4 regions of the Exiguobacterium sp. s21 genome follow, and region 1 is predicted to be linked to each of the others. Evidence: riboswitches for the same ligand, from Rfam matches in the RefSeq annotation. Region 1 holds a riboswitch; each other region holds the start of a gene.
What was found. A riboswitch is a leader RNA that binds a small molecule or an ion and turns the genes downstream of it on or off. The one in region 1 is predicted to bind S-adenosylmethionine.
Positions count from the first base shown of each region.

Region 2: another riboswitch for S-adenosylmethionine. It lies ahead of KNP06_RS07065 (Na+/H+ antiporter NhaC family protein); the one in region 1 lies ahead of KNP06_RS00195 (methionine ABC transporter ATP-binding protein).
Region 3: another riboswitch for S-adenosylmethionine. It lies ahead of msrA (peptide-methionine (S)-S-oxide reductase MsrA); the one in region 1 lies ahead of KNP06_RS00195 (methionine ABC transporter ATP-binding protein).
Region 4: another riboswitch for S-adenosylmethionine. It lies ahead of KNP06_RS08590 (MetQ/NlpA family ABC transporter substrate-binding protein); the one in region 1 lies ahead of KNP06_RS00195 (methionine ABC transporter ATP-binding protein).

Region 1 covers NZ_JACSLF010000001.1:34,546-37,778, reverse strand. Annotated here, with positions in the region: gene KNP06_RS00205 (PTS sugar transporter subunit IIC) at 1-366, opposite strand, end outside; gene KNP06_RS00200 (thioredoxin family protein) at 554-811, shown strand; SAM riboswitch class I at 1,265-1,370, shown strand; gene KNP06_RS00195 (methionine ABC transporter ATP-binding protein) at 1,447-2,475, shown strand; gene KNP06_RS00190 (methionine ABC transporter permease) at 2,465-3,127, shown strand; gene KNP06_RS00185 (MetQ/NlpA family ABC transporter substrate-binding protein) at 3,157-3,233, shown strand, end outside.
Region 2 covers NZ_JACSLF010000004.1:191,920-195,152, reverse strand. Annotated here, with positions in the region: gene KNP06_RS07070 (GGDEF domain-containing protein) at 1-1,368, shown strand, start outside; SAM riboswitch class I at 1,465-1,560, shown strand; gene KNP06_RS07065 (Na+/H+ antiporter NhaC family protein) at 1,613-2,914, shown strand; gene KNP06_RS07060 (TVP38/TMEM64 family protein) at 2,936-3,233, opposite strand, start outside.
Region 3 covers NZ_JACSLF010000006.1:90,251-93,483, reverse strand. Annotated here, with positions in the region: gene KNP06_RS08870 (GRP family sugar transporter) at 1-864, shown strand; gene msrA (peptide-methionine (S)-S-oxide reductase MsrA) at 893-1,405, opposite strand; SAM riboswitch class I at 1,468-1,568, opposite strand; gene KNP06_RS08860 (hypothetical protein) at 1,613-1,774, opposite strand; gene KNP06_RS08855 (amidase family protein) at 1,886-3,233, shown strand, end outside.
Region 4 covers NZ_JACSLF010000006.1:37,286-40,518, forward strand. Annotated here, with positions in the region: gene KNP06_RS08585 (methionine ABC transporter ATP-binding protein) at 1-377, opposite strand, end outside; gene KNP06_RS08590 (MetQ/NlpA family ABC transporter substrate-binding protein) at 387-1,208, opposite strand; SAM riboswitch class I at 1,281-1,385, opposite strand; gene KNP06_RS08595 (iron-containing alcohol dehydrogenase family protein) at 1,426-2,442, opposite strand; gene KNP06_RS08600 (aminotransferase class I/II-fold pyridoxal phosphate-dependent enzyme) at 2,439-3,233, opposite strand, start outside.

The DNA.
Region 1 (3,233 bases):
GAGGAACGTCGCAAGCGCTGCCGTCACACCGGCCGTGATGACGTCACCGATGCCGGCCATGAGGAACGCGCCTTCCTCGATGCGGATGGCGCCGCTCCCGACCTGGGTCGCGATGCCGATCGTCCCGGCCTCGAGCGCCGAGCGTCCGAATTGCATGGCGACGGCAACACCGATGATGACCGGTAACAGGCGCATCGCGATCGTCGTCGCATCTAAGATGAATTGCAAGGACGGAACATACGGCAAGATGGCTTTCGTTAATTCACCGAGCAATGCGCTCGGGATGAGGGCGATGAGGATGGCAAGACTGAGGCCGTTCAAGACGTTCATTAAAAATTGTTTTCCGGTAAGCTTCTCTTCCGTCATTGGGGATTCACCTGTCCTTTTCTACTGGTTTGCTGTTATGTACAAAAGCGATAAAGTTATTGACCATACTATGCCTCTTTCAGCTAAGCGTCAACAGGAAATATTGAAATGTTCAGAATTTTCCAATTGAGCACAACTTTTGAACCGAGCGGTCCGCATTCATATACTTATAAAAGAGGTGAGAACAATGATGACTGACGGATTGTTATATATATACGCCCCGATGTGTGGTACATGCGCCGTGGCCGAGCGAATGCTCTCGGTCGTCGAGGCGGTCGACCCAGAATTGAAGATCGAAAAGCGTGATGCCAACTTCATCCCGAACGAGCTCGAGGCGTATCAAGTGATGAGCGTCCCGGCGCTCTTAAAGCTGGAGAATGGCCAAGTTCGCGATCGGTTATACGCATTCCAAAACGTCCAGCACGTCCTATCTTTCGTTAAGTGAGATAGGATGATGAGAATAATCTGAAAATTTTAAATAATCAGTTGACACAGAAAGTTCACGAATGATATATTCATTACAACATCTTACTTGAACACAACATAGGACGAGATTTTCCCGTCATCAAGACGTTTTCGAACAACCGTTGCATGAGCTTACGCGATTTCAGGTGGACCTTCCCTTCGATTGTCCCCCAAAAAAATCAAGCGTCGGGGCACCGGTCGCGTAATTGCATGGTCCGTTCGAAGACCGAGTGATGGTCGGGTCAAAATCCCCCATATAAGGATGAATGCTCTGATCGGGCAAAAGGGGTTCATCTATGGGTTGTCCTTCAGTGACTCAAGGTGCTACGTTCTGTGCCATCCTCGGATGGCACCTTTTTTTATTTTTTCGCATAAAATAGTTTGACATAAAAATAATATGTCGCTATGATAAGGCTAATCGAATACGCAACCACTCTTATCAAGAGAGGCTGAGGGACTGGCCCTATGACGCCCAGCAACCGCGGAGCAATCCGAAATGGTGCTAATTCCAGCAAGGTATTTACCTTGGAAGATGAGAGCAATCGTTGTCCGTACGATAAAGTACGCACGTTTGCTCAAACGTGCGTACTTTTTTGTTGTCAGGAGGGAAATGGATTGATTCAATTACGCAATGTAGCCAAATGGTTCGACACGAAGAACGGTCGGGTCCAGGCGGTCGATGATGTGTCGCTTACAATCGATCGCGGCGAAATTTTTGGGATAATCGGATATTCGGGGGCAGGGAAGTCGACGCTCATCCGTCTGCTCAATCGACTCGAGTCACCGTCAACCGGTGAAATCGTTGTCGCTGGCAGCGAGCTGACAAAACTCACACCGAAGGAACTACGCGGGGTACGTAAAAACGTCTCGATGGTGTTCCAACACTTCAACTTGTTATGGTCGCGCACAGTTGCTGAGAATATCAGCTTCCCGCTCGAGCTCATCGGGGTACCGGCGAGCGAGCGCAAACGCCGCGTCCAAGAACTCGTCGAACTCGTCGGCCTCGCCGGACGAGAAGACAGCTATCCGTCACAACTATCGGGCGGCCAAAAGCAGCGAGTTGGGATTGCCCGTGCGCTCGCTACGAATCCAGAAGTGCTCCTCTGCGATGAAGCGACGAGCGCCCTCGACCCGAAGACGACGGATTCGATTCTCGAACTGCTCGTCAGCATCAACAAGAAGCTCGGATTGACGATCGTCCTCATCACGCATGAGATGCACGTCATCCAAAAGATTTGTCACCGCGTCGCCGTCATGGAGGCCGGGAAGGTTGTCGAGACCGGACAAGTCGCCGACGTGTTCCAACATCCGGAACAGCCGATCACGAAAGAATTCGTCAAACAGATCGGCGCGGTCGATGACATGTCGCTCACGTTCGAGCACTTGAAAGCCCGTTATCCGAGCGGTCAAATCGTCAAGCTCAAATTCTTGAACGAGACGGCCGAACAACCGATTCTGTCGGAAGTGTTGAAGCAACATGACATCGGCTTCAACATCATCGGCGGCAACGTGACGCAGTCACAAGTCGGTGCCCTCGGGACATTATTCATCCAATTGATCGGAGAGCCGGCTGAAGTCGAGCGGGCCATCGCCTCAATCCGATCGCAGGCAGTGGAAGTGGAGGTAGAAAGCGATGTTTCCTAATGTAGATTGGCAAGTCATGTTAGAACAGACGTGGGAGACGCTCTATATGACGCTCGTCGCCGGAGCCGCAACGTTCGTCATCGGTCTCGCCCTCGGGATGCTCTTATACGTCACGAACGAGCCGCTCATGATGAAGAATCGTCCGATTTACACGGTCATCAGCGCGGTCGTCAACATCTTCCGGTCGATCCCGTTCATCATTTTGATTATCTTGCTCATCCCGTTCACGTTACTCGTCGTCGGGACGATGCTAGGGTCGACGGCAGCACTGCCGGCACTCATCATCGGTGCGGCCCCGTTCTATGCGCGGATGGTCGAGCTCGCGCTTCGCGAAGTCGACCGCGGTGTCATCGAGGCGGCTGAATCGATGGGCGCGACAAAATGGCAGATCGTCTATAAAGTATTGTTCCCTGAAGCGTTGCCGGCCATCGTGTCAGGCATCACGGTCACGATCGTCGCAATCGTCGGTTACACGGCGATGGCAGGGGTCGTCGGCGGCGGGGGACTCGGGAACTTGGCGTTCCTCGAAGGGTTCCAACGTTCACAAAGTGACGTCACGTTCGTCGCGACCGTCTTAATCTTGGTCATCGTCTTCGTCATCCAGTTCATCGGCGATCGACTCGTATCTGTAATCGATAAGCGTTCCGCTTAATCAAATAGAAAATTTGGAGGGGTTTTATAATGAAATCATGGAAAACAGTACTCGGTTTAACGGCAGCTTCAGCACTCACGATTCTCGCGGCTTGCGGCGGCGGGGA
Region 2 (3,233 bases), on a different contig from region 1:
CGACGCTTCCGCTTCACGTATCCTTGGAACGCCATCACGTCTTTCTTGGAGATTGCCATCCCAGCCGGTGTTTACTTGGCACTTGGTGGTGTGACCGGTCTCGGCTTCTATTCTCAAGACTCGTTCCTGCCGCTCGCCGGTTTGATTCTGGCCATCATCTTGAACACGGTCGTGCAAAAGTATCAAGTCGGTTGGTGGTTCCGTGTCGATATCCCGGTCCGCGACTTTCTAAACATCGCGTTTTACACGTATATCGTCAGTCTCGTCTTCATTTTAGCAGCCTCGCTCTTCCGTGAGACGAACTTGCTTGTCGTCAGCAGTATCGCCGCCGCACTCACCTTCTTTATTAAGCGGCTCATCATCCAGAAAGGTCGGCAAGACGCCTTCAAATCGTTGATTGAACAATATGATGAGGCAAAAGAAGCCGTGTCGTTGTCGCAGAGCGAGGCGCAAGCCATCGAGGTGTTCCTCAGTCAATGTGAACGACTCAACGAGTACGACGAAGGGTTCGTTGAGTTCAAACTGTTCGACCGCACACTTTACTTTGATTTAAAGACGCGCCAGCCGATCGACCGTCACATCGTGTTCGATTTGCTCGATCACGCTTATCCGAACGAAGCCTCGGTCGAATATGAGATGCGCTTCGAATGGGACGCACCACTGTCGAACGAATTTGACGACGACTATCATAGTTTCATCTCGGTTCGGTCCGAGGAGATCGAAGGGATTCGCACGTGGCTCGTCATGACGGGTGAACACGTCTATGGGTATCCCCCGACCATCCAACGTGAAATCGTCAAACTTCTCAAGTCGTTCAACCGGACGATCAGCCGCTGCCATGAGCGCGACCGTCTTTACACGGAAAGTCGGACCGACAGCTTGACGCTCCTCGCCAATGCACGCGCGTTTTACGAATACGGGATTCAACAAATCTCGGACGGTTCGATGTATCCGATTTCGGTCGCGATGCTCGACATCGACTTTTTCAAAAAAATCAACGATGTGCACGGACATCAAGTCGGGGACAGTGTGCTCCAAGAGTTTGGACGGCGGATTCGCCAGGCACTCCGCACCGAAGATTTTGCCGCCCGTTACGGCGGTGAAGAGTTCATCTTGCTATTGAACCGTTGCGATGTCGAACAGGCAATCGAGATCGCCGAACGGATCCGGCAACAAATCGAGAACAAACCGTTCCACGTCGACGGGATCGATATCCCCGTCACCGCTTCGATCGGTGTCGACACGATTCAGGCGTTCGGTGACAAACGCCTCGACGATACGATTCGTAACGCTGACCGGGCCCTCTACGTCGGCGGGAAGTACGCCGGACGCAACCGCGTCGCCCATTACAATTTCTTAACGACCTGACTCACCCCCACGTTCACCGCGTGGGGGTTTGCTATTGACAAGCGGATTTGAAACAAGTACGTTAGGGAACGTGTCTTATAATTAAATATCACAACTTTTTTATCAAGAGAGACTGAGGGACTGGCCCAGTGACGTCTCGGCAGCGGGTAACCTGTGCCAAATCCAGCGAGCAGTCTGCTCGAAAGATGAAAAAAGTGTTTTCTTGTAGAGAGAGCCTTTTTTCAGAAGGCTCTCTTTTTATTTTATGAATGAGGTGAATCGATTGGAACAACCGACAGCTAACAAATGGGCACTATTGCCTTTGCTCGTCTTCCTCGTCTTCTTTATCGGGGCAGGCATCTACTATAACGACTTTTATAAATTCCCGGTCCTGATCGCGGCGTTGATCGCGGTCATCGTCGCGGCGATGATGACGAAAGGCAGCGTCACTCAGACGGTCGAGCGTGTCGCCCAAGGTGCGGGGAACCCCGGCATTTTAATCATGGTCTTCATCTTCTTGCTCGCCGGAGCGTTCTCGAGTGTCGCCGAAGCAATCGGCGCAATCGACGCGACCGTCAATGTGGCGCTGACATTTTTACCGTCCTCGCTTCTACTGAGCGGTTTATTCGTCATCGCGGCTTTCATCTCGATGGCGATGGGAACGTCGACGGGCACGATTGCGGCCCTCGCCCCGATCACGCTCGGTATCCACGAAGAAAGTGGCGTCAATATCGCTATCGCGGCGGCTGCCGTCGTCGGTGGTGCCATGTTCGGGGACAACTTGTCGTTCATCTCGGACACGACAATCGCTGCCGTCCGGACCCAGCGTACCAATATGCGTGACAAATTCCGAACCAACTTTTGGATTGTCCTCCCGGCCGCCCTTATCACAATCGTCCTCTTATCGGTGTTATCGAGTGGAGAATCGACTGTCGATGCAGCCGCGTTCGAATGGTATAAACTCATTCCATACCTCGCCGTCATCGCTCTCGCCTTGACCGGGTTGAACGTCATTCTCGTTTTGCTTGGCGGGATCGCCTTGACCGGCATCATCGGTTTGATCGATGGGAGTTTGGCTTTCACTTCATACGTCACGGCTATGGCAGACGGGATGATGGGTATGGCCGAGATTTCGCTCTTGACGCTCCTCATGGGCGGACTCGTCGGACTCATCTCACATAACGGCGGGCTCACTTACTTGCGTGACGCGCTCACGTCGCGGATTCAAAAACGTGCCGGTGCCGAATGGAGCACTGCCGGGCTCGTCAGCGCGACCAACGTCGCGACGGCGAACAACACGATCTCGGTTCTTGTGGCCGGTCCGCTCGCCGCCAATATCGCCGACACGTATGACATCGAGCGAAAGAAATCAGCGAGTGTGCTCGACATCTTCTCGTGTGGCGTCCAAGGCCTGTTGCCTTATGGGGCACAGTTGCTCATCGCCGCCGAATTGACGAATACGGCGTCACCAGCGCTCGTCCCGTATATGTTCTATCCATTCCTGCTCTTCATTTGCGGAGGGCTGGCCATCGTCTTTAACTTCCCGCGTTTCAAAAAGCGCGCCTAACCAAAACGACCCTTTGAAGCACTAGCTTCGAAGGGTCGTTTGACGTTTCGTTTCACGTTCACGTTGAAGTTGTTCGTTGCGTTTTTTGAAGGCGCGCCGCTTGAGCAATTCCTCGAGACCACGGCTGATCGCCCAAAGGATAAACAGTAACAGTCCAAGCATCGATAAGCGGAACGGACTTTGAATAAACTCTTCCCACTGGTCACCAATGACCGAAAAAATCAAGACGACAAGCAGTTTCCCGAACCCCGCCGCCATGATGAATGTCCGAAGCGGCATTTGAATGAGGGCGAGTAAGTATGTGATCAAACTGACCGGG
Region 3 (3,233 bases), on a different contig from region 1:
ATGGAAATGATTTTACTTGCACTCTTACCTGCCTTGATGTGGGGGAGTATCCCGCTCATCGTCTCAAAGGTCGGCGGGAAGCCGATTCAACAGTTGATCGGGACGACAATCGGGGCGATGGTGATGGCGGTCATCATCGCACTCGTGTTCAATCCCGGGTTCACGACGCTCGCAATCGTGACCGGATTCATCTCCGGCGCATTCTGGGCACTCGGACAATATTTACAGTTCCAATCGTTTCAAATTTTAAGTGTCTCGAAGGCGATGCCAATCAGCACCGGCATGCAGCTTCTCGGTACATCGTTGTTCGGTGTCATCGTCCTCGGAGACTGGAAAACGACGACCGAACTATGGCTCGGATTTTCGGCGCTCGTTCTCATCGTGATTGGGGCTGCGTTGACGTCGTATCAGCAGAACAAAGACGGCGACAGTAGCGGCGCCTTGAAGAAAGGATTGCTCGTTCTGCTCGTGTCGAGTATCGGTTACGTGACGTACGCCGTCCTGACGAACTATTTCGAGGTCGACGGGATCACGGCCATCTTGCCACAGTCGGTCGGTATGTTCGTCGCGGCGCTGTTGTTCAGCCTGCGTGAGAAAGACGTGAAGAAGTTCGATCCGAAGACGTTCAAAAACATCTTGGCCGGGATCGCCTGGGGAATCGGGAACTTCGGGCTGTTCGTGTCGAGCGGTGAAGTCGGGATCGCGACCTCGTTCGCCTTGTCGCAATTGAACGTCGTCGTGGCGACGCTCGGCGGAATCTATCTATTGAAAGAAGAGAAGACGACGAAAGAACGTGTCTTCGTCTTTATGGGAATCGGCCTCATCGTCGTGGCTGGATTCATGCTCGGAATCGCTAAAAGCTAAAAGACGGGTCAGACGACCCGTCTTTCGCTTACCAGGCTTGTTCAATGAATGCGTCACGCCCAGATTTTTTCCGGTCCTCTTTATAGTGGGCTGGATTTTTTTTATGGAAGTCTTGATGGTACTCCTCGGCCGGATATAACGTGTCGGCCGGTAAAATTTTCGTGACGATCGGCTGTTGGAAACGTCCGCTCGCCGCGAGCGCATCGCGACTCTGTTCTGCCTGCACGCGTTGTTCTTCTGTATGATAGAAGATGGCCGGCGCATATTGACTGCCTCGGTCTTGGAATTGACCGCCGTCATCGGTCGGATCGGTCTGAATCCAATACAGTTCGAGCAGTCGCTCGTAAGCGAACAGCGTCGGGTCGAACATGATCTCGACGACCTCATAGTGTCCGGTCGTCCCCGTCTTCACTTGTTCATACGTCGGATCGTCGACGTGACCTCCCGTATAACCTGATACGATCGACTCGATGCCGGGCTGTTCCTCGAACGGTGTCACCATGCACCAAAAGCAGCCGCCTGCAAATGTTGCTTTTTCCATTAATAAGTCCCCCTCATGTTCATTCCAAAAAAAGCGCCCATGTCATCGACATGAGCGCTCTGTCATATCGGCCAAGGCAATCGCCTTGCTGGTAGTAGCACCTTGCCGTAGCAGGTTGCTGTGAAGTCATAGAGCCAGGTCTCTCGTTCACTCAAGATATCGATATGTAGTTGGTGACAGCATCATACCATCAGATTTGAAGCGGCGTCAACGGTTAGGCTTGCGCCGTAGTTGGAGCAAGGTGGCACCGAGGATCAGGATGCCGAGCACGATGGAGAGCGGTAGCGTATACGGGGCGTCCCCGGCATATAACTGTAAGAAGAACAAGGCAAATACGGACAATAAGACGAGTACGTACGAACGGTTCATAGTAACCTCCCTTTTCTTTCAGTGTACCAAGTTACACATTCGTTGGCGAACGAAAACAGGAAATCATGTGTCGATAGCGAATACCATCGAGTGACCAAAGGAGGAATCAATATGACTGACACATTTGATTTTATGGAACTCGATATCGAAACCGCCCATCGCGGATATAAAGAAGGAACGTTCACGGCGCGTGACGTGACGGCCTATTATTTGACCCGGATCGCCCAGTTCAACGACAAACTGAAGGCGGTCATTCAAGTGAACCCGGACGCCTTGTTCGAGGCCGAGTCGGCTGACCGGGCATTTCGTCGCGGGCTACGCTTGCCGCTACTCGGCATTCCTGTCTTGATCAAAGACAATGTCGAGACAGCCGGACTCATGAAGACGACGGCCGGGGCCGTCGCACTCGCGCATCACTTCGCAGGCCGGGACGCCCATCTCGTCCAAAACCTGCGAGCGAGCGGGGCCATCATCCTCGGGAAAGCGAACTTGTCCGAATGGGCCAACTTTTTGACCGAGGGCATGCCGAACGGCTGGAGCGGCGTCGGTGGGCAGGCGCTCAATCCATATGGGGATAAGCTCGATGTCGGAGGTTCGAGCTCAGGTTCGGCCTCTGCGGTCGCAGCGAACCTGACACTGCTCGCTGTCGGTAGCGAGACGAGCGGCTCGATCATCCATCCGAGCGTGCACAACGGCATCGTCGGCATCAAACCGACCGTCGGCCTCATCAGTCGGAGTGGCATCATCCCGATCTCGCGGTCGCAAGACACGGCGGGACCGATGGCACGAACGCTCGAAGACGCGGTAAGGGCACTTGAGGCGATGGTAGGGGAAGACCCGGCGGACCCGGCGACACTCAACCTCCCGGCCGGTCCGCCGTATCGGACATGCCTCGACGAGCGCCAAGCGGTCGGGATGCGTGTCGGGATCGTCAAAGCTGATTTATCAGCAGAAGAACAAGCATTATACGGTGAGGCGACCGAGCTGTTGAAACAGAGCGGCATCGACCTTGTCGAAGTCGAACTGCCCGCCCATGATACGCTCGACCAAGGCGATATTTTGTACCACGAGTTCAAACTTGGGATCGAGGCGTACCTGGCCACGACGACGCTCCCATACGAGACGTTGTCGGATTTGATGGACTGGAACAACAGACATCCTGAGACGATCCCGCACGGACAAAAGACGTTCGAAAAGGCGGAAAGATTGTCGGGACGTCTCATCGAGGCGGCCTATTTGACGCGTCGGCTCGATGACGTGCGTGACGCCAAGACGGACGGACTCGACCGCCTATTAAACGAACAACAGTTGCACGCGCTCGTCTTGCCTCACGATTTGAACTATGACATGGCGGCAAAAGCCGGGCATCCGACCATCACGATCCCATATCGCTTGAAAGCGAGTGGGGCGCCGTTCGGCCTATCGTTCACCGGGACGAGTTATGCCGAACGTGACTTGA
Region 4 (3,233 bases), on a different contig from region 1:
TCGAGGTATTTGTCGACGCGAGCGCGGATCGTTGCCTTGTCGAGACCTTCAAGCCGGAGCGGGATGCCGACGTTCTCTTCGACGGTCGCCGTCTTGAGCAGGTTGTAGTGTTGGAAGATCATTCCGATTCGATGGCGGAGTTTTGAGAGCCCACGTTTGTCGAGCTTCGTGATGTCCTGTCCTTCGATCTCGACCTGGCCCGAGGTCGGGCGTTCGAGCAGGTTGATCATGCGGATGAGCGTGCTCTTGCCGGCCCCGCTTCGGCCGATGATGCCGAAGATCTCGCCTTTCTCGATCGTGAGCGAGACGTCGTCGAGTGCGGTGACGGCACCTTTGTTCACCGTGAACGTCTTCGTGATTCCTTTAAGTGCGATCATAGGCCCTCCTTAAAACGCCGGGACGATTGAGCCGTTGAACGTCTCTTCGATGAACGTCCGGACCTCGTCCGAGTGATAGTACGATTTGAGTGTCTCGACGACTTCGTCATCCTTGTTGTCGGTACGGACGACGACGTAGTTCGGATACGGGTTGTCGACCGTGTCTTCGTGGAACAAGGCGTCCTCGTTGATCGACAGGCCGGCACCCATCGCGAAGTTCGTGTTGATGGCCGCGAGTGCGACTTCCGGGAGCTGGGTCGGGAGCTGAGACGCCTCGAGCTCGATGAATTCGAGGTTGAGCGGGTTCTCGGCGATGTCGCGTTTCGTCGCCTTGTCCGTCAAGCCTTCCTTCAGCGTGATGAGGCCCGCTGTCTCATACAGACGGAGTGCGCGCAGCTCGTTCGCCGGGTCGTTCGGGACGGCGACCTTGTCGCCTTCTTTCAAGTCCTCAATGTCGGTCAACTTTTCCGAGTAAAGACCCATCGGGAACGCGACGGTCTTGAACACGTCGTCAATCTTATAGCCTTTGTCGGACTTTTGCAGTTCTAGGAATGAGAGCGTCTGATAACTGTTCACGTCGAGGCTACCCTCGGCGAGCGCCGTGTTCGGCGTATTATAGTCATTGAACACTTTGATATCGAGTTCGAGGCCGTCTTCGGCCGCGAGTTCTTTCACTTTCTCGGCGATCTGTTGGTGCGGCCCGCCCGTGACGCCGATCGTGAGCGACTCCGTGCTGAGCGCCTCGCTCGCGTCCGATTGTCCGCATGCCGAGAGCGCGATGGCGGCGAGTAGTGATGTTCCTGCAAGTACTGTTTTCTGTTTGATGTTCATTTGTTTTCCTCCTCCAAAATGAAAGCCCGCTACTCATTCAGAGTGGCGGGCACGACAAGTCAAAGTCGGACACGCTCATCTCCCAGACGATATCGTCTGTTGGAATTAGCACCATGATCATTACGATCTGGTTGCCGGGTTTCACAGGGCCAGTCCCTCCACCACTCTTGATAAGCAATCGGTCTATTAAGTTGTTATCATCTTACTTTTAATTCTTTTAATTGTAAATAGAAAATTGTAAATTTTCAAATATTATTTTCAGAAAGTCTTTATCGAGTGGTTCCGGCAACTGTTGCAGTTCGGTTTCCGTCATGACGGAGTCGACCAGTACCGGGATGTCGCCCGACCCGACCCCGAGCGCCTCGAGCGTCGTCGGTGCACCGAACTGTTTCAACCAGGCCTCCAAATACGGAGCATCGGCCGAGCGACGCAACCGCTCCTGGACGATTAGGCCGAAGCCGACCTTGTCTCCATGCAAGAAAGAGTGGGTCGACTCGAAGCGGCTGAGCGCATTATGGACCGCATGGCCCACGGCGACGCGTGTCCCGGCGTCACCAAATCCACCGACGGCGCCGCCGATGGCGAGCACGTGATCGACCGCGAAGCGGACGTCGTCACTATACGACTCAAAAGCGTGCTCGCTCAATTCAAGTTCGACGAGACGCCCGCACTGCTCGGCCAAGACGAGTCCGGTGTTGACGCCGGCGTCAGCTGAGCTGTCACCACTCAAATAACGGGCCTCGTAAAACTTCGCGACCGTGTCGATGACACCGGCCCGAAAGTATTCATATGGTGAGCGCGAGATGACCCGTGAGTCAACGATGACCCGTTCGATGACGACGCGGAACATGTCGTAGCGGTCGTAGCTCCCGTCCTCCCGATAGACGACGCTGAGAGGCGTGAACGCCGCACAGTTCGAGGTGAGTGTCGGGACGACGATGAGCGGCACGTTCTGTTGATAGGCGACGAGTTTGGCCGTGTCGACGAGCTTGCCGCCTCCGACGGCGATTAACACGTCGGCGTCCAACGGTTTGAGCCGTTTGACTTCCGAGTCCGTGCACTCCCCGCTGAATTTTGTTGCCGGATAGTCCGCGATGGCCGGAAAGATGGCTCGGACGACGTCATACCCGTTCTGACCGTGCAGGACGTGGGCACGTCGGCCGTCGACTAAGTCATCCAGACGGTCGAGCGCGTCATCGGCGTGGTCATATTCAAGGACGGCCTGACGAATCATGCGCGCACCTCCTCATAGGCGGCAAACAACCGCTCGATTCGTTCGACGGCCTCGTCAATCTTCGGTTCCGGTGAGACGAGACCGAAGCGGACGTATCCGTTCCCTTCCGAACCGAAGAAATAGCCCGGGGTGACGGCGACACCGGCTTCATGCAGCAGTTTCCGCGAGAACGACTTGGCATCACCCTCGGGCACTTTCGCCCAGACGAAGAACGAGCCTTCCGGCGGTTCGACGGCCCAGCCGGCCCGGTTCAACCCGTCGATCAGGCGATCACGCCGTGCCTCGTACAGTCGTGCCAAGTCATCGCGAATGGTACGGGGCGCCTCGAGCGCAACGACAGCCGCCGCCTGGATGGCCGAGAACACGCTGACGTGGACGTGGTCCTGATACGTGTTGATCGCCTCGATGATGTCCGCGTTCCCGACGGCGAAGGCGACGCGCCAACCGGACATGTTGAACGCTTTCGACATCGTATATACCTCGATGCCGACTTCTTTCGCCCCTTCCGCCTGCAGAAAGCTAGGCGGGACGTGGCCATCGAATCCGATGCTGCCGTATGCGAAATCGTGGACGACCATCAAGTCCCGCTCCCGGGCGAAACGGACGGTATCGTCAAAGAAAGCGGGTGAGGCGACGGCTCCGGTCGGATTGCTCGGGTAGTTCAAATACATGAGTCTTGCATCTTGCGTATCGAGCGTCTCATAGTCCGGCAAGAAGCCGTTCTCTTCCCGGAGGACGAGGTCACGGACGACGGCACCGGCGAGTCGTGCCCCCGAGATGTAATCAGGATA